DNA from 2 places in the Cytobacillus sp. FSL R5-0377 genome. Region 2 is predicted to be linked to the other one. Evidence: a T-box and tRNA genes for the amino acid it is inferred to sense, from the RefSeq annotation. Region 2 holds a T-box; the other holds one or more tRNA genes.
What was found. The T-box of region 2 lies ahead of tyrS (tyrosine--tRNA ligase). A T-box ahead of a tRNA ligase gene usually reads a tRNA of that ligase, here a tRNA-Tyr.
Positions count from the first base shown of each region.

Region 1: it encodes a tRNA-Tyr, which carries the amino acid that the T-box ahead of tyrS (tyrosine--tRNA ligase) is inferred to sense. The anticodon was not compared.

Region 1 is NZ_JBBORA010000001.1:2,287,617-2,292,000, forward strand. Features, by position in the region: gene rocF (arginase) at 1-805, opposite strand, end outside; tRNA gene NSQ49_RS11740 (tRNA-Ala) at 999-1,074, opposite strand; tRNA gene NSQ49_RS11745 (tRNA-Gly) at 1,078-1,152, opposite strand; tRNA gene NSQ49_RS11750 (tRNA-Lys) at 1,224-1,296, opposite strand; tRNA gene NSQ49_RS11755 (tRNA-Gln) at 1,310-1,384, opposite strand; tRNA gene NSQ49_RS11760 (tRNA-Tyr) at 1,449-1,532, opposite strand; tRNA gene NSQ49_RS11765 (tRNA-Thr) at 1,549-1,624, opposite strand; tRNA gene NSQ49_RS11770 (tRNA-Val) at 1,630-1,705, opposite strand; tRNA gene NSQ49_RS11775 (tRNA-Glu) at 1,710-1,784, opposite strand; tRNA gene NSQ49_RS11780 (tRNA-Thr) at 1,812-1,884, opposite strand; tRNA gene NSQ49_RS11785 (tRNA-Asn) at 1,921-1,995, opposite strand; rRNA gene rrf (5S ribosomal RNA) at 2,016-2,132, opposite strand; rRNA gene NSQ49_RS11795 (23S ribosomal RNA) at 2,318-4,384, opposite strand, start outside.
Region 2 is NZ_JBBORA010000001.1:3,362,496-3,366,879, reverse strand. Features, by position in the region: gene NSQ49_RS17175 (response regulator transcription factor) at 1-144, shown strand, start outside; gene NSQ49_RS17170 (sensor histidine kinase) at 134-1,237, shown strand; gene tyrS (tyrosine--tRNA ligase) at 1,480-2,739, opposite strand; T-box leader at 2,816-3,040, opposite strand; gene NSQ49_RS17160 (transglycosylase domain-containing protein) at 3,193-4,384, shown strand, end outside.

The DNA of each region.
Region 1 (4,384 bases), 1.1 Mb from region 2:
CGGATGTAATGATTTGTGCTTCTGCAAGCATTTCCATGGCCAAGTGGCTTTCACGGTAGCTGATTCCGCCAATTACCGGAGTGCCAACCCCTGGTGCATCATGAGGATCCAGTCCATCCAAATCAAGGGAAAGATGAACGCCATCTGTATTTCGTTCTTTTAAATATGTAATAGACTCTTCCATAACCTTGGTCATTCCAAGACGGTCAATTTCATGCATAGTGTACACTTTAATGCCTTTTTCCTTAATAAGCTCCCGCTCACCTTCATCCAATGACCTTGCCCCAATAATGACAATATTCTCAGGCTTAATCTTTGGACCATATCCCCCTACATTGGTTAATAGCGGATGGCCTATACCGAGGCTTACAGCAAGCGGCATGCCATGTATGTTTCCTGAAGGTGAAGTCTCAGCTGTATTTAAATCACCATGAGCATCATACCAGATAACCCCGAGGTTTGTATAGTGCTTTGAAACCCCTGCTAATGTTCCAATTGCGATGCTGTGGTCACCGCCTAGAACTAATGGAAAGGATCCGTCTTTTATTGCGTGATCCACTTTCTCTGCAAGCATTTCCGTTTTCTCTGCAATAAGGTGCAAGTTGCGAAGATTTGAATTTGGATCGATTTGGACCTCCGGGCGGCCGACTGGAATATCGCCCTGGTCATGGATTTCTTCAAATAAACATTTTAAACGTTCATTCACCCCGGCATACCTGATTGCACTTGGCCCCATGTCTACACCGCGTCTCATCTGGCCAAGATCCATTGGCATTCCAATTATCGATAATTTCTGTCTACTCATAATGTAACTCCTCCCTTTCCCTTCATATATATATTTTAACCGCTTTCAAACACATGACTCAACTCGACAAAATCGTGTATATATATGCGGCTGTTAGGGGAAAAGGTCCTAGTTTTTTCGATGATGTTCCGATATTTATAAAATAAAAAAACCTTAAACCACATTGGTTTAAGGATTAATAAATTATGTATGTTGGTGGAGCCTAGCGGGATCGAACCGCTGACCTCCTGCGTGCAAAGCAGGCGCTCTCCCAGCTGAGCTAAGGCCCCATTTGGAGCGGAAGACGGGATTCGAACCCGCGACCCCCACCTTGGCAAGGTGATGTTCTACCACTGAACTACTTCCGCAGCATGCATATTTATATTTACAACTAAGACCTTCAGGACTCGATTCCCAAGGTCTGCGTATTTCTATAAAGTGAGCCATGAAGGACTCGAACCTTCGACCCTCTGATTAAAAGTCAGATGCTCTACCGACTGAGCTAATGGCTCGTAGTAAGGAAAATGGCTGGGCTAGCAGGATTCGAACCTGCGAGTGACGGAGTCAAAGTCCGGTGCCTTACCGCTTGGCTATAGCCCAATAATTACAAAATAAAAAGGACATTCATAGCTTGTCCAGTTTGTTGTGTTTTATTAAAAATAAATGGTGGAGGGGGGCAGATTCGAACTGCCGAACCCGAAGGAGCGGATTTACAGTCCGCCGCGTTTAGCCACTTCGCTACCCCTCCATCTGCGAAAAACAGATGGTGCCGGCGAGAGGACTTGAACCCCCAACCTACTGATTACAAGTCAGTTGCTCTACCAATTGAGCTACACCGGCAAGTATGGTGGAGGATGACGGGATCGAACCGCCGACCCTCTGCTTGTAAGGCAGATGCTCTCCCAGCTGAGCTAATCCTCCATTATGGTGACCCCTACGGGATTCGAACCCGTGTTACCGCCGTGAAAGGGCGGTGTCTTAACCGCTTGACCAAGGGGCCTAGTATTCTAGTTGTTTACATTAAGAGAGCTTCCAACCGGGCTCGAACCGGTGACCTCTTCCTTACCATGGAAGTGCTCTACCTGCTGAGCTATGGAAGCAACAGCTCATATTTCCCATAAGGGGCTTTATGAAAATGGCTCCGCAGGCAGGATTCGAACCTGCGACCGTTCGGTTAACAGCCGAATGCTCTACCACTGAGCTACTGCGGAATAGCGGTATTTTAAAAACAGCCCGGCAGCGTCCTACTCTCACAAGGGGACAGCCCCTAACTACCATCGGCGCTGAGAAGCTTAACTTCCGTGTTCGGTATGGGAACGGGTGTGACCTTCTCGCCATCGCCACCAGACTATTTTTCAAAGACAATTATTATTATACCGTCTTTTAATCATTTTTCAAGAGGAAATTTACTTTTTTCGTTCCCTCAAAACTAGATAATGTATGAAGAAGTATTTGCCGAGTATTCACCAATGACTCGTCTAGCTTCGGCTCCTAACTTCTCTCGAAGTTGAACAGTCGCCTCCGCTTTTCATTTTGGTTAAGTCCTCGATCGATTAGTATCAGTCAGCTCCACATGTCGCCACGCTTCCACCTCTGACCTATCAACCTGATCATCTTTCAGGGATCTTACTAGCTTGACGCTATGGGAAATCTCATCTCGAGGGGGGCTTCATGCTTAGATGCTTTCAGCACTTATCCCTTCCGCACATAGCTACCCAGCGATGCCTTTGGCAAGACAACTGGTACACCAGCGGTGCGTCCATCCCGGTCCTCTCGTACTAAGGACAGCTCCTCTCAAATTTCCTGCGCCCACGACGGATAGGGACCGAACTGTCTCACGACGTTCTGAACCCAGCTCGCGTACCGCTTTAATGGGCGAACAGCCCAACCCTTGGGACCGACTACAGCCCCAGGATGCGATGAGCCGACATCGAGGTGCCAAACCTCCCCGTCGATGTGGACTCTTGGGGGAGATAAGCCTGTTATCCCCGGGGTAGCTTTTATCCGTTGAGCGATGGCCCTTCCATGCGGAACCACCGGATCACTAAGCCCGACTTTCGTCCCTGCTCGACTTGTAGGTCTCGCAGTCAAGCTCCCTTGTGCCTTTACACTCTGCGAATGATTTCCAACCATTCTGAGGGAACCTTTGGGCGCCTCCGTTACTTTTTAGGAGGCGACCGCCCCAGTCAAACTGCCCACCTGACACTGTCTCCCGCCCCGATAAGGGGCGCGGGTTAGAATTTCAATACAGCCAGGGTAGTATCCCACCGACGCCTCCACCGAAGCTGGCGCTCCGGCTTCTCAGGCTCCTACCTATCCTGTACAAGCTGTACCAAAATTCAATATCAGGCTACAGTAAAGCTCCACGGGGTCTTTCCGTCCTGTCGCGGGTAACCTGCATCTTCACAGGTACTATAATTTCACCGAGTCTCTCGTTGAGACAGTGCCCAGATCGTTACGCCTTTCGTGCGGGTCGGAACTTACCCGACAAGGAATTTCGCTACCTTAGGACCGTTATAGTTACGGCCGCCGTTTACTGGGGCTTCGATTCAAAGCTTCGCTTGCGCTAACCTCTCCTCTTAACCTTCCAGCACCGGGCAGGCGTCAGCCCCTATACTTCGCCTTGCGGCTTCGCAGAGACCTGTGTTTTTGCTAAACAGTCGCCTGGGCCTATTCACTGCGGCTCATCAGGGCTATTCACCCTAATGAGCACCCCTTCTCCCGAAGTTACGGGGTCATTTTGCCGAGTTCCTTAACGAGAGTTCTCTCGCTCACCTTAGGATTCTCTCCTCGCCTACCTGTGTCGGTTTGCGGTACGGGCACCTTTTCCCTCGCTAGAGGCTTTTCTTGGCAGTGTGGAATCAGGAACTTCGGTACTAAATTTCCCTCGCCGTCACAGCTCAGCCTATGTGGTAACGGGATTTGCCTCGTTACCGGCCTAACTGCTTGGACGCGCTAATCCAGCAGCGCGCTTACCCTATCCTCCTGCGTCCCCCCATTGCTCAAACGGTAAAGAGGTGGTACAGGAATATCAACCTGTTGTCCATCGCCTACGCTTTTCAGCCTCGGCTTAGGTCCCGACTAACCCTGAGCGGACGAGCCTTCCTCAGGAAACCTTAGGCATTCGGTGGATGGGATTCTCACCCATCTTTCGCTACTCATACCGGCATTCTCACTTCTAAGCGCTCCACCAGTCCTTGCGGTCTGGCTTCAACGCCCTTAGAACGCTCTCCTACCACTGACATCGAAAGATGTCAATCCACAGCTTCGGTGATACGTTTAGCCCCGGTACATTTTCGGCGCGGAGTCACTCGACCAGTGAGCTATTACGCACTCTTTAAATGGTGGCTGCTTCTAAGCCAACATCCTGGTTGTCTAAGCAACTCCACATCCTTTTCCACTTAACGTATACTTTGGGACCTTAGCTGGTGGTCTGGGCTGTTTCCCTCTTGACTACGGATCTTATCACTCGCAGTCTGACTCCCATGGATAAGTCTTTGGCATTCGGAGTTTGTCTGAATTCGGTAACCCGATGGGGGCCCCTAGTCCAAACAGTGCTCTACCTCCAAGACTCTTACTACATGAGGCTAGCCCTAAAGC
Region 2 (4,384 bases):
AAGGTGTGGAAGGAGCCTAGTGGAGGGTCGAATCAAACAGTTATGGTGCATATCAGTAATTTACGTGAAAAATTGGAAGCAGCCCTGCCCGGTGAGAGAATCATCCAGACTGTATGGGGAGTAGGCTATAAGATTGAAAAATAAACTGATCAGTCTAATCCATCACTTGCCGAATTGGAAAATTACCCTATATGTCATCCTGTCATTTGTTTTCACTGGCTTCACGTATCTCTTATTAATGCCTGCTATCTGGTACTTAGAAAACAACTCAAGTTTTTTTGAAAGCTTATTTTTTCTTTTATCCTATTTTCGGGAATTTCTGTTCCCTATTTTTTTCATTCCATTACTGGTACTGTATCTTTCGATTTTTTATCACATCGAACGAATACGATATCTATCCTTTCATTTAAGGAAGATTGCCCAAGAAGTGCAAAACTTAAATCAATCAGAAAACAAGGACCATCCCTTAGCTGTTCCTTCTGAATTCGAACCTGTAGCTAAAGGTATTCGTGATATTATGACCACTCACAAACAAGCAGTGGAAAACGTAAAAAAAGCAGAGCAAGCCAAGAGTGAGCTAATCACAAATGTAGCACATGATCTGAGGTCTCCACTCACCTCCATTTTAGGGAATCTTGAATTAATCAATAATGACCGATATCGTGACGAGGTGGAATTAAGATATCGCACTCAGATTATACATGATAAAGCTGTTAGCTTACACACTTTAATCAACGATATTTTTGACTATACCTATACACAAAATCAATCTATGCCTTTAGATCAAAACCTAATTAATCTTGAAGAAATGCTGAATCAGTTGGTGGTACAATATAAGCTCCAGCTCGAAAATGCAGGAATGGAAGTGCGTCTTCACTCGACAGCAAAAAGCCCTATTGTTTCTGGAGATGGGGACAAACTGGTAAGGGTATTTGATAATCTCTTTCAAAATGCAGTTCGTTATGGACATGAGGGGAAATACATTGATATTTTTTTGAGTGAATCAAATCAATACGTTATGATCAATATGACTAATTATGGTGCAGCGATTCCTCAAACGGACCTTCCTTATATATTCGAACGGTTTTATCGAGTCGAAAAATCCCGTTCTACCTTTACTGGCGGATCAGGCTTAGGACTAGCCATTGCCAAAAACATCATAGAATTGCACGGAGGAACCATTGAAGTAAACAGTACAACAGGCAAAACCACATTTACTGTGGCACTTTTAAAATGAATATTAAAACTGCTGATGCATTTCGGCAGTTTTTTTGTTAGATTATCTGGATTAACTCCCTTTTTCCTCACTCTGCCTCCATTTTCGGCGGTAATCCATCTGGATTAACTCCCTTTTCTCTCACTCTGCCCAACTCGCGTCATTAATTAACTGGATCTGCTAGCTATTCAGAATCTTAATCCTTTTTCTTGATGCAGCTACTAACAAAATAAAGCCCTCCGTCACAGGAGGGCTTTTCACTTTTAGTATTTAATCAAGAAATATTTCTTCTTTCCGCGGCGAATGACAGTAAATTGACCTTCTATCTTGTCTTTATCAGTAAGAGTGTAATCAAGCTCTGTTATGCGCTCTCCGTTTACTGAAACAGCGCCATTCGTCACATCTTCACGCGCCTGGCGTTTGGATGGGCAGATTTGGGCAGCAACAAGCAGCTCAACTATGCCCAATTCCTCTCCTTCCGTATGCTCATAAGATGGAACATCCTTAAATCCTTGTTTAATCTCTGCAGCCGAAAGGTTTTTTATATCTCCGCTGAAGAGGGCTGCTGTAATTTTGACAGCCTGTTCTAATGCTTCATCACCATGAATCAGACGTGTCATTTCTTCAGCAAGTGCTTTTTGGGCTTTGCGGAGATGCGGTTCGTTCTGAACAGTTTTTTCAAGATCTTCAATTTCTTCACGGGATAAGAAGGTAAAGAACTTAAGGTATTTGATTACATCCGCATCTGCAGTGTTAATCCAGAATTGGTAAAACTCATAAGGAGATGTTTTCTCCGGATCAAGCCAGATTGCACCGCTTTCCGTTTTTCCGAATTTTGTTCCATCCGCTTTCGTTACAAGAGGGATGGTCAGGCCGAAAGCCTTGGAACCTTCAGGCGCCATTTTACGGATGAGCTCCAGCCCGGTAGTAATATTCCCCCACTGATCGCTTCCGCCAATTTGTATTTTACAATTATGGTTCTCATATAAATGAAGGAAATCCATTGCCTGCAGGATGGTATAAGTGAATTCAGTAAAGGAAATTCCTGTTTCCAGCCTGGAAGAAATGGTGTCTTTAGCGAGCATGTAATTGACTCCGACATGCTTCCCATAATCACGCAGGAACGTTACGATATCCATCGAGCCTGCCCAATCATAGTTGTTAACCATGATTGCACCATTTTCACTATTAAAATCAAAAATTCTTTTCAGCTGGCCCTTAATGCAGTCCACATTATGCTGTACTGTTTCAAGAGTCTGCAGCTTCCTCTCTTCACTTTTGCCGCTTGGATCACCAATAAGTCCAGTAGCCCCGCCAACAAGTACAATTGGACGGTGACCTTCTTTTTGAAAACGCCTTAACGTTAGAAATGGCAGCAGGTGTCCAATATGCATGCTGTCAGCAGTGGGATCAACACCGCAGTATAAAGAAATATTCTCTTTTTCGAGAGTATCCTTGATCCCCTCTTCATCTGTCTGCTGATAAACAATTCCTCTCCATTGCAGATCTTCAAGTAAGCTCATCTTAATTCCTCCTAATTAACGGCTATTTTTCAAGGCATTAAAGGTTTTAACCATGCAAAAAGCGCCCCTGCAATTATGCAGGGACGCATGATCAGTTTGCGCGGTACCACCCAGATTGAGGATAAATGTCCTCCACTCTTTTAGAATAACGGATAATCCGTCCACTGCTATAACTGCTGTGCAGGTTGACAGTGAAAGCTCAGGGAGGTATTTCATCCTTCTATTTGTACCGGCTCGCAGCAAACGCCGGCTTTCTGAAACAGGGATAGAAGCATTACTGGATTCCCATCAATGCCTGTAAAATATTAACGTCTAAGATAGAATATTTTTATCACAAAAATGAGCCAAATGTCAAATGCCTGTTCAAAAAAGGAAATTTCAGATAAATGGCGAACCATGTCATATTCGGCTGTCACATTGTGCTATAATAGATGTGATTTTAGGGGGATTGATATGATGAAAGAAAAGATTCAAATGTTACTTGACAAATTGAGGCGAACTCCAGGCCTTTTTGGAAATAAGAAAGCTGCAAAAGGTGCGAGCATAACTTACCAGGTTATCTGGAACCTTACTTTGCTTTTTATCATACTGGCTGTCATCGGCGGTGCATTTGCGGGAGGACTCGGAGCCGGTTATTTCGCGTCGCTTGTAAAGGATGAACCTATCAGATCCTATGCCAGCATGAAAAAAGATATTTATGACTATGAAGAAACATCACAGCTATACTTCGCAAATAATGTATATCTCGGAAAGCTCAGAACAGACCTTGAACGCGAAGAAGTTAAGCTTGATGATGTGTCTGAGCACTTAATTAACGCAGTAGTGGCCACTGAAGATGAATATTTCTACGAACATGACGGTGTGGTGCCAAAAGCGATTATGCGCGCACTATTCCAGGAAGTAACAAATTCATCTGTTCAATCCGGCGGAAGTACATTGACTCAGCAGCTGATAAAGAACCAAATCTTAACCAATGAAGTTTCTTTCGAACGGAAAGCAAAAGAGATTCTGCTTGCTTTGCGTCTGGAGAAATTCTTTGATAAAAAAGAGATATTGGAAGCATATCTGAATGTGTCCACCTTTGGAAGAAATGCATCCGGACGGAATATTGCCGGAGTGGAAGCAGCTGCCAAAGGCATTTTTGGGGTGAGTGCAAAAGAATTAACTCTGCCTCAGGCCGCATTCATAGCAGGGCTTCCTCAGAGTCCATTCGGCTACACTCCTTTTACAAGGGAGGGAACGGTCAAAGAGAATCTGGAACCTGGGTTCTCCAGGATGAAAACCGTTCTGAAAAGAATGTATGATGATGGAAAAATTGACCAGAAGCAATACGAAGAAGCTTTGGCTTACGACCTGACAAAGGATTTCACAACAGCTTCTGAGAGCCCATTGGAAAAGTACCCATATTTAACATATGAAATAGAAGAACGCGCAGTAAACATCATGACTAAGATTCTCGCAAAGAATGATGGATATGAAGAGCGGGATTTACAAGAAGATGACGAGCTCCGCGAAGAATACAGGACTCTGGCAGACCGGACAATCCGCCAGAATGGCTTCCGGATTCATACAACAATCAACAAAGATATTTATGATAAAATGCAGCAGGTTAAAGATAAATACCCTTATTACGGGCCTGACAAAC